One region of the Sphingomonas sp. 10B4 genome, then DNA from elsewhere that is predicted to be linked to it. Evidence: riboswitches for the same ligand, from Rfam matches in the RefSeq annotation. Region 1 holds a riboswitch; the other holds the start of a gene.
What was found. A riboswitch is a leader RNA that binds a small molecule or an ion and turns the genes downstream of it on or off. The one in region 1 is predicted to bind cobalamin.

Region 1 (5,026 bases):
GCGACCGAAGACGTGGAGCCCGTCGCCGAACTGGCTGTCCTTGACGTCGCAGACGAAGGTGTCGATCCGCGTGATCGCCTCGGCATCCGAGCGCGCCGCGTCGAGGCCGAGCACCCCGTCGAGCCCGAGCGCGCGCGCCTCGTCGCGGATGTCGCCGCGCAGCCGCGCACGTCGCGGCGGATCGAGCCCGTCGGCGTTGGAGAATTCGTCGAGCAAAACCTCGAGCCGCCCAAGCCCGGCGCCGCTCCCGCTGCGTTCGAGCGGGGGGGGGACATGCCCGATCGTCACCGCGCCGATGCGGCGCTTGGCCTGCGCCGCTTCGCCCGGATCGTTGACGATGAACGGGTAGATCACGGGCAGCGCGCCGGTCAGCGCCTCGGGCCAGCAGGCGTTCGACAGCGCGACCGCCTTGCCCGGCAGCCATTCGAGCGTGCCGTGCGCGCCGACATGGACCAGCGCGTGCGTGCCGCGCGCCTGCAGCCAGAGGTAGAAGGCGACGTACCCGTGGCGCGGGCAGCGCGACAGGTCGTGATATTCGTCCGACCGGACTGCAGGACGCCCGCGTTCGGGTTGCAGCGCGACGATGCTCTCGCCGCTGGCATAGGCGGCAAAACGAAACTGGCCTTCGCTGACGGTAGGGTCGCCCTCCGGCTCGCCCCACGCGGCGAAGAGATCCTGGCGCAACGTCGCCGGCAACCCGAGCAATGCCGCACGATATTCCGCGACCGGCCAGTCGAGCGTCCGCGTCGCGAGCAGGACGGGCAGATCGGCGGGGCCGGGTCCGGTCGCATAGCCGGCTCCAGCGAGATCCTCCAGCATCGCCGCGACCGAGGCGACCGCGTCGAGGCCGACCGCGTGCGCCATCTGGTGCGTCTTGCCCGGATAGGTCGAGACGACGATCGCGAGCCGTCGCTCCCCCACCGGAGTCTGGGCGAGCGAGATCCAGCCAAGGACCCGCGCCACAATCGCGATGATCCGCGCGGGATCGGCACGATGCTCGCGGCGCGCGAATTGCAGGTCGGGATCGAACGGCGCGTCGTCCTTGAAGCTCGCGACGCCCGCGAACAGGCGGCCATCGACCTCGGGCAGCACGACATGCATCGCCAGATCAACCGGCGACAGCCCGCGCTGCGCGCCTGCCCAGGCCGCGCGATCCGATGTGGCGAGCGCAACCTGGAACACCGGCACGCCCGCCCCATCGAGCGGCGTGGTGCCGGTTTCATCGCGCGCTGAGAACGCGGTGGCATTGATGATCGCGGCAGGCGCGAGGCTCGCGACCCAGCGCCGCATCCATCCGCTCGCTTCCGGGTCCTTGAGCGACGGCGCGAACAGCGCAAGGACGTCGCAGCCGCGCGCCTCGAACCCAGCTTGCAGCGCGGCGATCGGGTCGAGATCGGCGGCGGTGAGATACGATCGGTAGAAGACGATCAGGATCCGCAGCCGCGTCGCAGTGAGCGCGAACGCCGCGGGGCAGACGATGCCGCGCCCGGCTTGCCACCCCCCGACCGGCGCGATAGCGCGCGCGCCGTGAAGCGGTCGCACATAGCAGCCCGATGCCAGCGCGAACTGCGCAAGCGCCGCCTGCGCCGCCGCCGCGCCGCCGATATCGCACAGCTGCGCGATCCGATGCAGCGTCGAGACCGGCACCGTCGACGCGGCCTCGAGCCGTTCGTCGCGGCGTCCATCGGCCGGGATCACCGCCAGCGCGATTCCCTCGCGCCGCGCCAGCGCCGCGACCTGTTGCAACCCATAGGACCAATAGGCCGCGCCGCCGATCAGCCGGATCAGGATGCCCTTCGCGCCCGCCAAGGTGCGCTCGACATAGGTGTCGACCGACAGCGGGTGCGTCAGCTCGGCGAGATTGGCGAGCCGTACGCTCGGCAGCGCGGCATCGCCCGCATCCGCCACGGCGCTGCGCCACCCGGCCGCGAACGCGCCGAGATCGCTGTCGGAAAACGACAAGAGCACGAGATCGGCGGCGTCCTGCCCCAGATCGCGCGGCGATGCGCTCTCCTCCAACCCGTGGGTTTCGCGGAAGATGACGTGCATCGCGGCGTCAGCCCTGCAGCGCCGCCCGGATTGCCGCGGGGTCGAGCCGATCGCGCTCGGCGATCACCACCAGGCGCGTGGCGCGGGGTTCGTCGCTCCGCCACGGCCGGTCGTAATGCGTGCGGACGCGCGCGCCCACCGCCTGGACCAGCAGCCGCATCGGCTTGCCCGCCACCGCGGCATAGCCCTTCACGCGCAGCACCTCGCCACCGCCGCCGAGCGTCTCGATCCGCGCGGCAAGGTCATCGGGCGCGGCGATCTCGCCGAGGTCGAGCACGATGCTGTCGAAATCGTCATGCTCGTGCTCGTCCGCGCCATCGTGATGCGACGGGCGCGCGGCGATATCGTCCTCCGCCGCCGCGCCGATGCCGAGCACGATGCGCGGATCGACGACGCCGTCGATCAGTTCGAGCACGGGCAGCGCGCGCGGCGTCTCGGCGGCGATCACCGCGCGCGCCGCAGCGATGCCCTCGGGACCGGCCAAGTCGCATTTGGTGAGGAGTACCATATCGGCGCAGGCGAGCTGATCCTCGAACACTTCGGACAGCGGGGTTTCATGGTCGATGCTGGGATCGGCGGCGCGCTGCGCATCGAGTGCCGCGAGATCGGGGGCGAAGCGTCCGGCGGCGACCGCCTCGGCATCGGCGAGCGCGATGACACCGTCGACGGTGATCCGCGAGCGGATCGCCGGCCAGTCGAACGCCTTGAGCAGCGGCTTTGGCAAAGCGAGCCCCGAGGTTTCGATCAGGATATGGTCGGGTCGCGGGTCGAGCGCGAGCAGAGTCTCGACGGTCGGGATGAAATCGTTGGCGACGGTGCAGCAGATGCAGCCATTGGCGAGCTCGACGATATTCTCCGCTGGGCAATCGGGGATCGCACAGCCCTGGAGGATATCGCCGTCGACGCCGAGCGTGCCGAATTCGTTGACGATCACCGCGAGCCGGCGACCGCCCGACTGGCGGATTAGATGGCTGATGAGCGTCGTCTTGCCCGCGCCGAGAAAGCCGGTGACGATGGTAACGGGGATTTTCGTAAGATCGGACATCGGGATTCCCACGGCTCTGGCAACGACCGGCGGGGACCTCATGTCGGTCGGCGCACGCCTTCGATGGGCGCCGAAAGCCCCCCGCAAGCGCACACCGATGCGGCCCCAGCCACACAGGCTCGTCGCTCAGACGGAGAACCGTGCCGCAGCCATCCCCTGGGCCGAAGCAAGAGCGACCTTATCGCCGGCAGGTCTCCTGGCTTGCGGGTCAAAGCTCGGGCATCGCCTTCCCAGGAGCGCATCGCTGGATGCGGTATCCCAGTGGCTGCTCCTGAGTGGAGCCTGACGCCGTCGCTCACCGCTCACAGTTGCAGGGACAGCCGCGGATTTGGGGCGAACCCCGCACCGCATTCCCATTCAAGCCCCTCGCGGGGCACCGGCGCGATCATCGGGACGCGAAAACGCTTCCCGATCATGGTTGTAGCTCCGGCGCGACGGATTGCCAATCGGTCATTCGCGCGGCCGGCGATCATCGGCCGCCGGGATACGCCCTGCCTAGGCCGCGAGCTCTTCGCCCGGCAGGGTTTCGGTATCGATCTGCGCTTGCATCGCTGCGGGATAGCGTGCGCCCTTGAGCGCCCCCGCCGGAAACAGACGGTCGACCGCAGCGACCAGATCGGCGGCGAGCGGGCGTTCTGCCGCGGCGAGATTTTCGGCGAGATGCGCCAAGCTGGTCGTCCCCGGAATCGGCACGGTGAACGGCCGCTGCGCCAGCACCCAGCCGAGCGCGAGTTGCGCCGGCGTCAGCCCCGCTTGCGCGGCAAGCGCGTCGAAGTCCGCCACGGTCTTCAGATTCTGTGACAGCAGCGGCTCGACGAAGCGCGGCATGGGGCGGCGGATGTCACCCTCGGCATAGCTGTCGTCGTGGACCGCGCCCGCGAGCAGCCCGCGCGCCACCGGCGAGAAAGCGACGAGCGCGATGTCGAGCTCGGCGCAGGCATCGAGCACGGCGACTTCGGGATTGCGCACTGCGGGCGAATATTCGGACTGCACCGCCGCGATCGGATGGACCGCGTGCGCACGGCGGATCGTCTCCGCGGACATTTCCGACAGCCCGATTGCGCCGATCTTGCCCGCTTCCTTGGCGCGGACCAAGGCGCCGACCGACTCCTCGATCGGCACCTTCCGGTCGAGGCGGTGCATGTAATAGAGGTCGATATGGTCGGTCCCGAGCCGCCCCAGCGCGCCGTCGAGCGTGCGCGTGATCGCGGCTGGCGTTGCGTCGAGGATGCGCTTACCATCGACCAAGTCGAGCACGCATTTCGAGGACAGCGTGAATTCGGCGCGGCGATGCATCACCGCGCGCCCGATCAGCCGCTCATTCTCGCCGCCGCCATAAAGCGCCGCGGTGTCGAGCAGCGTGTAGCCGCGATCGAGCGCCGCGTTGAGCAAGCGCGCGCCGTCTTCTGCGCTCGGTGGCACGCCGTAAGCATGGCTGAGGTTCATGCAGCCAAGCCCGATCGCCGAGACGGTGAACGGGCCGATCGAACGGGTCGGCAGGGTCATGGCAGCTCCGAATGCAATGGGCGGGTCAGCCCAATTCCTCGGGCCAATACAGCCGCATCGGATTGTCGACCAGAAGCTTGCGCTGCAACTCGGCAGTCGGAGCGATTCGCGGGATGACGTCGACCAGCGTGCCGTCGTCGGGGATGCGATGCTCCATATTGGGGTGCGGCCAGTCGGTGCCCCACAGCACGCGGTCGGGGAAGCGCTCGACCACCGGGCGGATCACCGCGACGAAATCGTCGAACGGCGGGCCCTGCGGCGACAGCCGCTCGGCGCCCGATACCTTGGTCCAGATGTTGGGGTGATCGTCGAGCAGCTGCACGAAGCGCGTGATGTCGGCGCCGCCGGGGCCCTGCGCGATGTCGGGCCGGCCGAGGTGATCGACCACGATCGTCGTCGGGATCGCGGCGAGGAAAGGTTCTAACT
Region 2 (5,026 bases), on a different contig from region 1:
GCGCCCGAGCACATAGCCGACCTTGCCCGGCGCGCGCAGATGCACCGTGCAGAAATCCTGGCAGGCGAACAGGCACGGCATTTCCTGCACCGCGACGCCGTCATAGCCGGGCTCGGCCTGGACCGCGCGCAACGCCTCGACCAGCCGCGCCCCGCCGCGCACATTGGCGGCATCGTCGCGGGCGTCGGCGGAAAAGCGGCACGTGTTGCACGCGACGACCGCTGGGCCGTCGGTCACTTCGCGCAAGGTCATGCCGTCACCGGCTGCGGCGCGGCCGCCGGGGCTGGCACGCCCGCCGCGGTCAGCACGCGGTAGAGCGCGTAGAACGCAGCGAGGATCGCGGCGTAGCGCACGAACTGGCGTTGCAGGATCGGCAGCGATAGCGCGACATCGGCATGGCCGATCACCGGCGCCCAGAGCAGGATCGCCAGCTTGAACACGGCGAAGGCCGCGACATAGGCGATCGCGAGCCGCGCGACGGTCGAGCGCGCCGGAACGCGGTTATCGACGAGGCTCGATACGATCGCGCCCGCCACCGCAGCGGTGCCGATCGCGACGCCGGTCAGCGCGGTCGCGGCGTCCCACGGATAGCCCAGCACGCAGAACCCGACCGCCTGGCTCACCGCCCAGGCGGCAACCATCAGCGCGACGCCGTCACGGCGATCGAGATGCACCGCCGCCAAGGCTGCGAGCGCGGGAAAGGGCGTGGCGCAAGCGAAGATCAGCGTGGTGAGCGTGCTCGCGATGGTGAAGAGCAGGATCCACAGCAGATCGGCTTGGCGCGCGTGAAGGTCGGTGGTCATCGGCATCTCCCCCTCAAAACCGGCCACGGAAGCCGGCATAGACGCTGCGGCCAAGCGTGCCGTAGCGATAGATCGTCTGATACTGCGCATTGAACAGGTTCTCGATCCGCCCGAACAGCGCGACATGCTGGGTGACCGGCAGCTCGGCACGCAAATCGACCAGCGTGTAGGGGGCAAGCCGCGTGAAGTGCGCCGCGTCGTTGAAGGTTTCGCCCGACCAGCGGACCGCAACGCCGCCCGAAATACCGCTCGGCAGCGTATAGGTCGCCGATCCGTTCGCCGCATTGCGCGGGCGCCGTGCGAGCTGCAGGCCATCGGTCGCGCCCAGTGACCGGTCTTCCGAGAGCGAATAGGTGTAATTGCCGTCGATCAGCAGGCGCTGCCCGAGCCGCAGCGCGCCTTGCGCCTCGACGCCGCGGGCGAAGGCGCGCGACACGTTGGCGTAATAGCCAAAGCGCGCAATCGTCGTGCCGGGCTGGAAGCACACCGCCGTCGTCGGAACGTCAGGGCAGCTGGCAAAATTGATCAGGTTGGTCGAGCGGCGCTCGAAATAGCTGCCGCCGAGCGTCAGTGCGCCACCCAGCAGCCGCTGTTCGACGCCGGCTTCCCAGCCCTTGGCCTGTTCGGGCCGGAGCGTCTGGTTCCCGTATTCGGAGAAGAGCTGGTACAGCGTTGGCGCCTTGAAGCCCTCGCCATAGCTCGCGCGCAGCGTCGTGCCGCTGCGCAGCGCCCACACCGCGCCCGCCTCGAACAGCGTCTTGCTGCCGAAGCGGCTATGATCGTCGTTGCGCACCCCGCCGCTGAGCGTCAGCCCGTCGGCCACCGTCGCGGTGAGCTTGGCATAGACGCCGGTCAGTGCGGCGCGTGCCCGGTCGGGCGCCGGGATCGGCGTGCCGAGCGTGCCGTCGGGCGACACGGTGCGGAAGCGCGAAACCTCGTGTTCGACGCCGAACACCGCGTCCCAGCCGGTCGCGATGCCGAGGCTGCCTTGATATTCGAGCCGCGAGTTGCGGCCGTTCGCGTCGAAGGTCAGCGGTTGCGGCAGCTCGGGGCTGTAATTGTCACGCTGGATATCGGTATAGCCATAGGCGACGCGATTGCGCAGCCGCCCGCCGAACAGATCGACGTTGAGCCCGGCATAGCCGACGAATTGCGTATCGACCGAAAAGTCCGCCGAATCGCCGGCAAAGCCATCGAGCTCGACGCGGCCGCGCGCATAATAGCCGCGGACGTCGGCGCTGATCCCGTCGGCGAGCTTGAGTTCGGCGCGTCCGGTGACGCTCTGGTTGGTATAGCCGTCGGTCTCGGTGCCGCCGAACGCCGGCGCGATGGCGGAGATGCCGGCGGTGGTGAAGCTCTGCGCGCCGATGCGGAAGGTCAGCGGCCCGGTCTTGCCGCCGATCGCTGCGCGCGCGTTGACCGTCTCGCGCGATCCGGCCTCGACGTCGAAGCTCCCCTCGATCGGCTTTTGCGGCAGCGCGGTGACGATGTTGACGACGCCGCCGATCGCCTGGCTGCCCCACAGGATCGATTGCGGCCCGCGCAGCACTTCGATCCGGCTCGCGTCGCCGGTGAAGAGGTTGGCGAAATTGTAGCCGCCGCCGGGCGACGAGGGATCGTTGAGCTTGACCCCGTCGATGACGACGACGGTCTGGTCGGTCTCGGCGCCGCGGATGCGCAGCGAGGTATTGGTACCATAGCCGCCGTTGCGCGACATGCTGACGCCGGGCGTGCGGACCAGGATTTCGGTGACGCCGATGTCCTGGCTGCGGTCGATCGCGGCCTTGTCGAGCACGGTGACCGAAGCTGCGACGCGGTCGATCGCGGTCGGCACGCGTGTCGCCGTAACGACGATGTCGGCGCTCGCGTCGGTCGGAATGTCGCTCGCCGCATCGGGGCGTGGCGCTTGCTGGGCATCGTCGGGGCGTGGCGGCGTGTCGGCGAAGGCCGGCGTCGCGATCAGCAGGCCGAGTAGCAGGCCCGAGGTCGATGGGTGGAATCGTTTCATGGCAGTCCCCGCTTGTAGACAGTCGGAGACCTGAAGCGCGCAAGGGGGAGGGCGCGAACCATCCCGCCTGCACGATGCAGGTCGGCGATGTCGTCACGCGGGGTCTTCCCCGTTCGCTCGGCGCACCCTGGCCGGTCGAAAGACGACTGCGACGGGCAGGTCTCCTGGCTCACGGGTCACCGTCGTTCCGGCCGCCTTCTCAGGACCCGAAGGTCTCAATGGCAAATGGCCGGGCAACTCGCCGCTTACAGTTGCAGGGGCAGCCGGGGTTTTCCCGTTCCCTTTTCATCCCCGTCGCCGGGGAACCTGTCGCAGGAAGGCGCGTAGCGGGGGGACGGAAACGGGTCAATCATCTGGATCAGCTCGCGCGGTCGCGCTACGCCGCCCGTGCAATGCGGCGCGGTTCGGTTATGGTCGCTGGGCAGAAACGAACCCTCGAGCGGGAGTCTAGCGGTGCGTCTCCTGATTGCCGATGACGATGCGCGCGCGCCGCGCCAGCTCGCGAGCGATCTCGGCGCGCTGTCGCACGAGGTCGTGATCGTCGGCGATGGCCGGACCGCGCTCGCACGGGCGACGCAGGAAACGTTCGACGCGGTGCTGCTCGAACTGGTGCTGCCCTATGTCGGCGGGGTCGAGATCACGCGTACGCTGCGCGAGCGCGGGCTCGATCTGCCGATCGTGCTGCTGAGCGTGCATGGCGATTTGCCCGACCGGCTCGCCGGGCTCGATGCCGGCGCCGACGACTATCTCGTCAAGCCGATCGCCGCGGTCGAGATCGAGGCGCGGTTGCGCGCGATCCTGCGGCGAGCGACGCGCAGCGGGGGGCACGGCGTGATGCGTGCGGGCGACATCGAAGTGAACGAAATCAAGTATCGCGCACAACGCGGCGGGCGTGTGCTGGCTTTGCCCAAGCTCGAGTTCCAGATGCTGTGCGAGCTGATCCGCAACAAGAATGCGATCGTCACGCGCGCGATGTTCTATCGCAACGTGTGGCGCTACGACGGCGAACCCGCGACCAATGTCGTCGAATCCTACATCCGGCGCTTGCGCGGGCATTTGAATGCTGCCGGCGAGCCAGACCCGATCGAGACGATCCGCGGCGTCGGCTATATGCTGGTCGACCACGGTTGAACCGCGCAGGCAAAGAAAAACCCGGCCCGAGCAATGCTCGGACCGGGTCTTCCCGCCTAGTGCCGAGTGATCAGAACTTGGCGGAGAGTTCGAAGCCGTAGGTGCGCGGCGCGTTGAAATTGCCATAGTCGCCGAGGATGCCGCCGTATGCGGTCGAAATCAGCGCACCGGTCGCGCTGTAGTTCTGCACCGGCGTCGAGTTCGCCGACGAGCGACGATAGACGTAGGTCGTGTCGAGCAGGTTGCGCGCCCAGACCGAGACGGTGACCTTGTTATGGTCGTTCACCGCGATGTCGGCGAGCGCGAGGCGCCCGTTCATCACGAAGCTGGCGTCGGTCTTGGTGCTCTCGAGCTGGAAGCTGTACTGGCTGCTCGAATAGTTGCCGTCGAGGTGAAGACGGACGCTGGCATCCCCGATATTCACCGGAAGCACATAGTCGAGCGCGGCGGAGGCCGCATTCTTCGGCGTGTAGACGATGTAGAGCTGCTGCGGCGGCGCACCCGGCGTCAGCGGGTTCACGGCCGAAGGTGCCTTCCAATAGGTGTAGGCATACGAACCGGTCAGCGTCAGCTGCGGGATCGGCTTCACCGTCAGGTCGATCTCGACGCCGCGGATCTTCGATTTGCCGGCATTGGTGGTCTGCTCGATATGCGCGCCGTTGGTCGGGCTCGAGCCGTTGGTGTCGAAATAGTCGAAGTCGAACTGCGTGTTGCTACGATCCATGATGTAGCCCGCGACGTTGAGGCGCGCGCGGTGATCCCAGAAGTCGGCCTTGGCGCCGATTTCGTACGACTTGACCGCTTCCGGACCGAAGGCGTTGAACTGCAGCGAGCGGTCGTTCGCACCACCGGCGCGGAAGCCGGTCGCATATTTTGCGTAGAAGTGGATGTCGCGCGTCGCGTCGAACGCGATGTTGAACATCGGGTCGAAGCGGCTGATGCTGTTCTTGAAGCCGAACGGTGCAACGACGCCGGTCGCACCGGCAAGATCGGTACGGTTGTTGATGACGTAGAGGCTGCCGTGACGGTCGTCCTTGGTCCAGCGACCGCCTGCCGTGATGTGCAGCACGTTGCCGAGCGCCTC

Region 2: linked by a shared signal. The riboswitch ahead of QN347_RS13485 (TonB-dependent receptor plug domain-containing protein) and the one ahead of cobW (cobalamin biosynthesis protein CobW) in region 1 are both predicted to bind cobalamin.

The regions. Positions count from the first base shown of each region.
Region 1 covers NZ_JASJVC010000001.1:64,669-69,694, forward strand. Annotated here, with positions in the region: gene cobN (cobaltochelatase subunit CobN) at 1-2,049, opposite strand, end outside; gene cobW (cobalamin biosynthesis protein CobW) at 2,057-3,094, opposite strand; cobalamin riboswitch at 3,263-3,490, opposite strand; gene QN347_RS00285 (aldo/keto reductase) at 3,590-4,600, opposite strand; gene QN347_RS00290 (amidohydrolase family protein) at 4,626-5,026, opposite strand, start outside.
Region 2 covers NZ_JASJVC010000047.1:9,864-14,889, reverse strand. Annotated here, with positions in the region: gene QN347_RS13495 (DUF1636 domain-containing protein) at 1-252, opposite strand, end outside; gene QN347_RS13490 (hypothetical protein) at 249-803, opposite strand; gene QN347_RS13485 (TonB-dependent receptor plug domain-containing protein) at 817-2,811, opposite strand; cobalamin riboswitch at 2,948-3,136, opposite strand; gene QN347_RS13480 (response regulator transcription factor) at 3,265-3,942, shown strand; gene QN347_RS13475 (TonB-dependent receptor) at 4,013-5,026, opposite strand, start outside.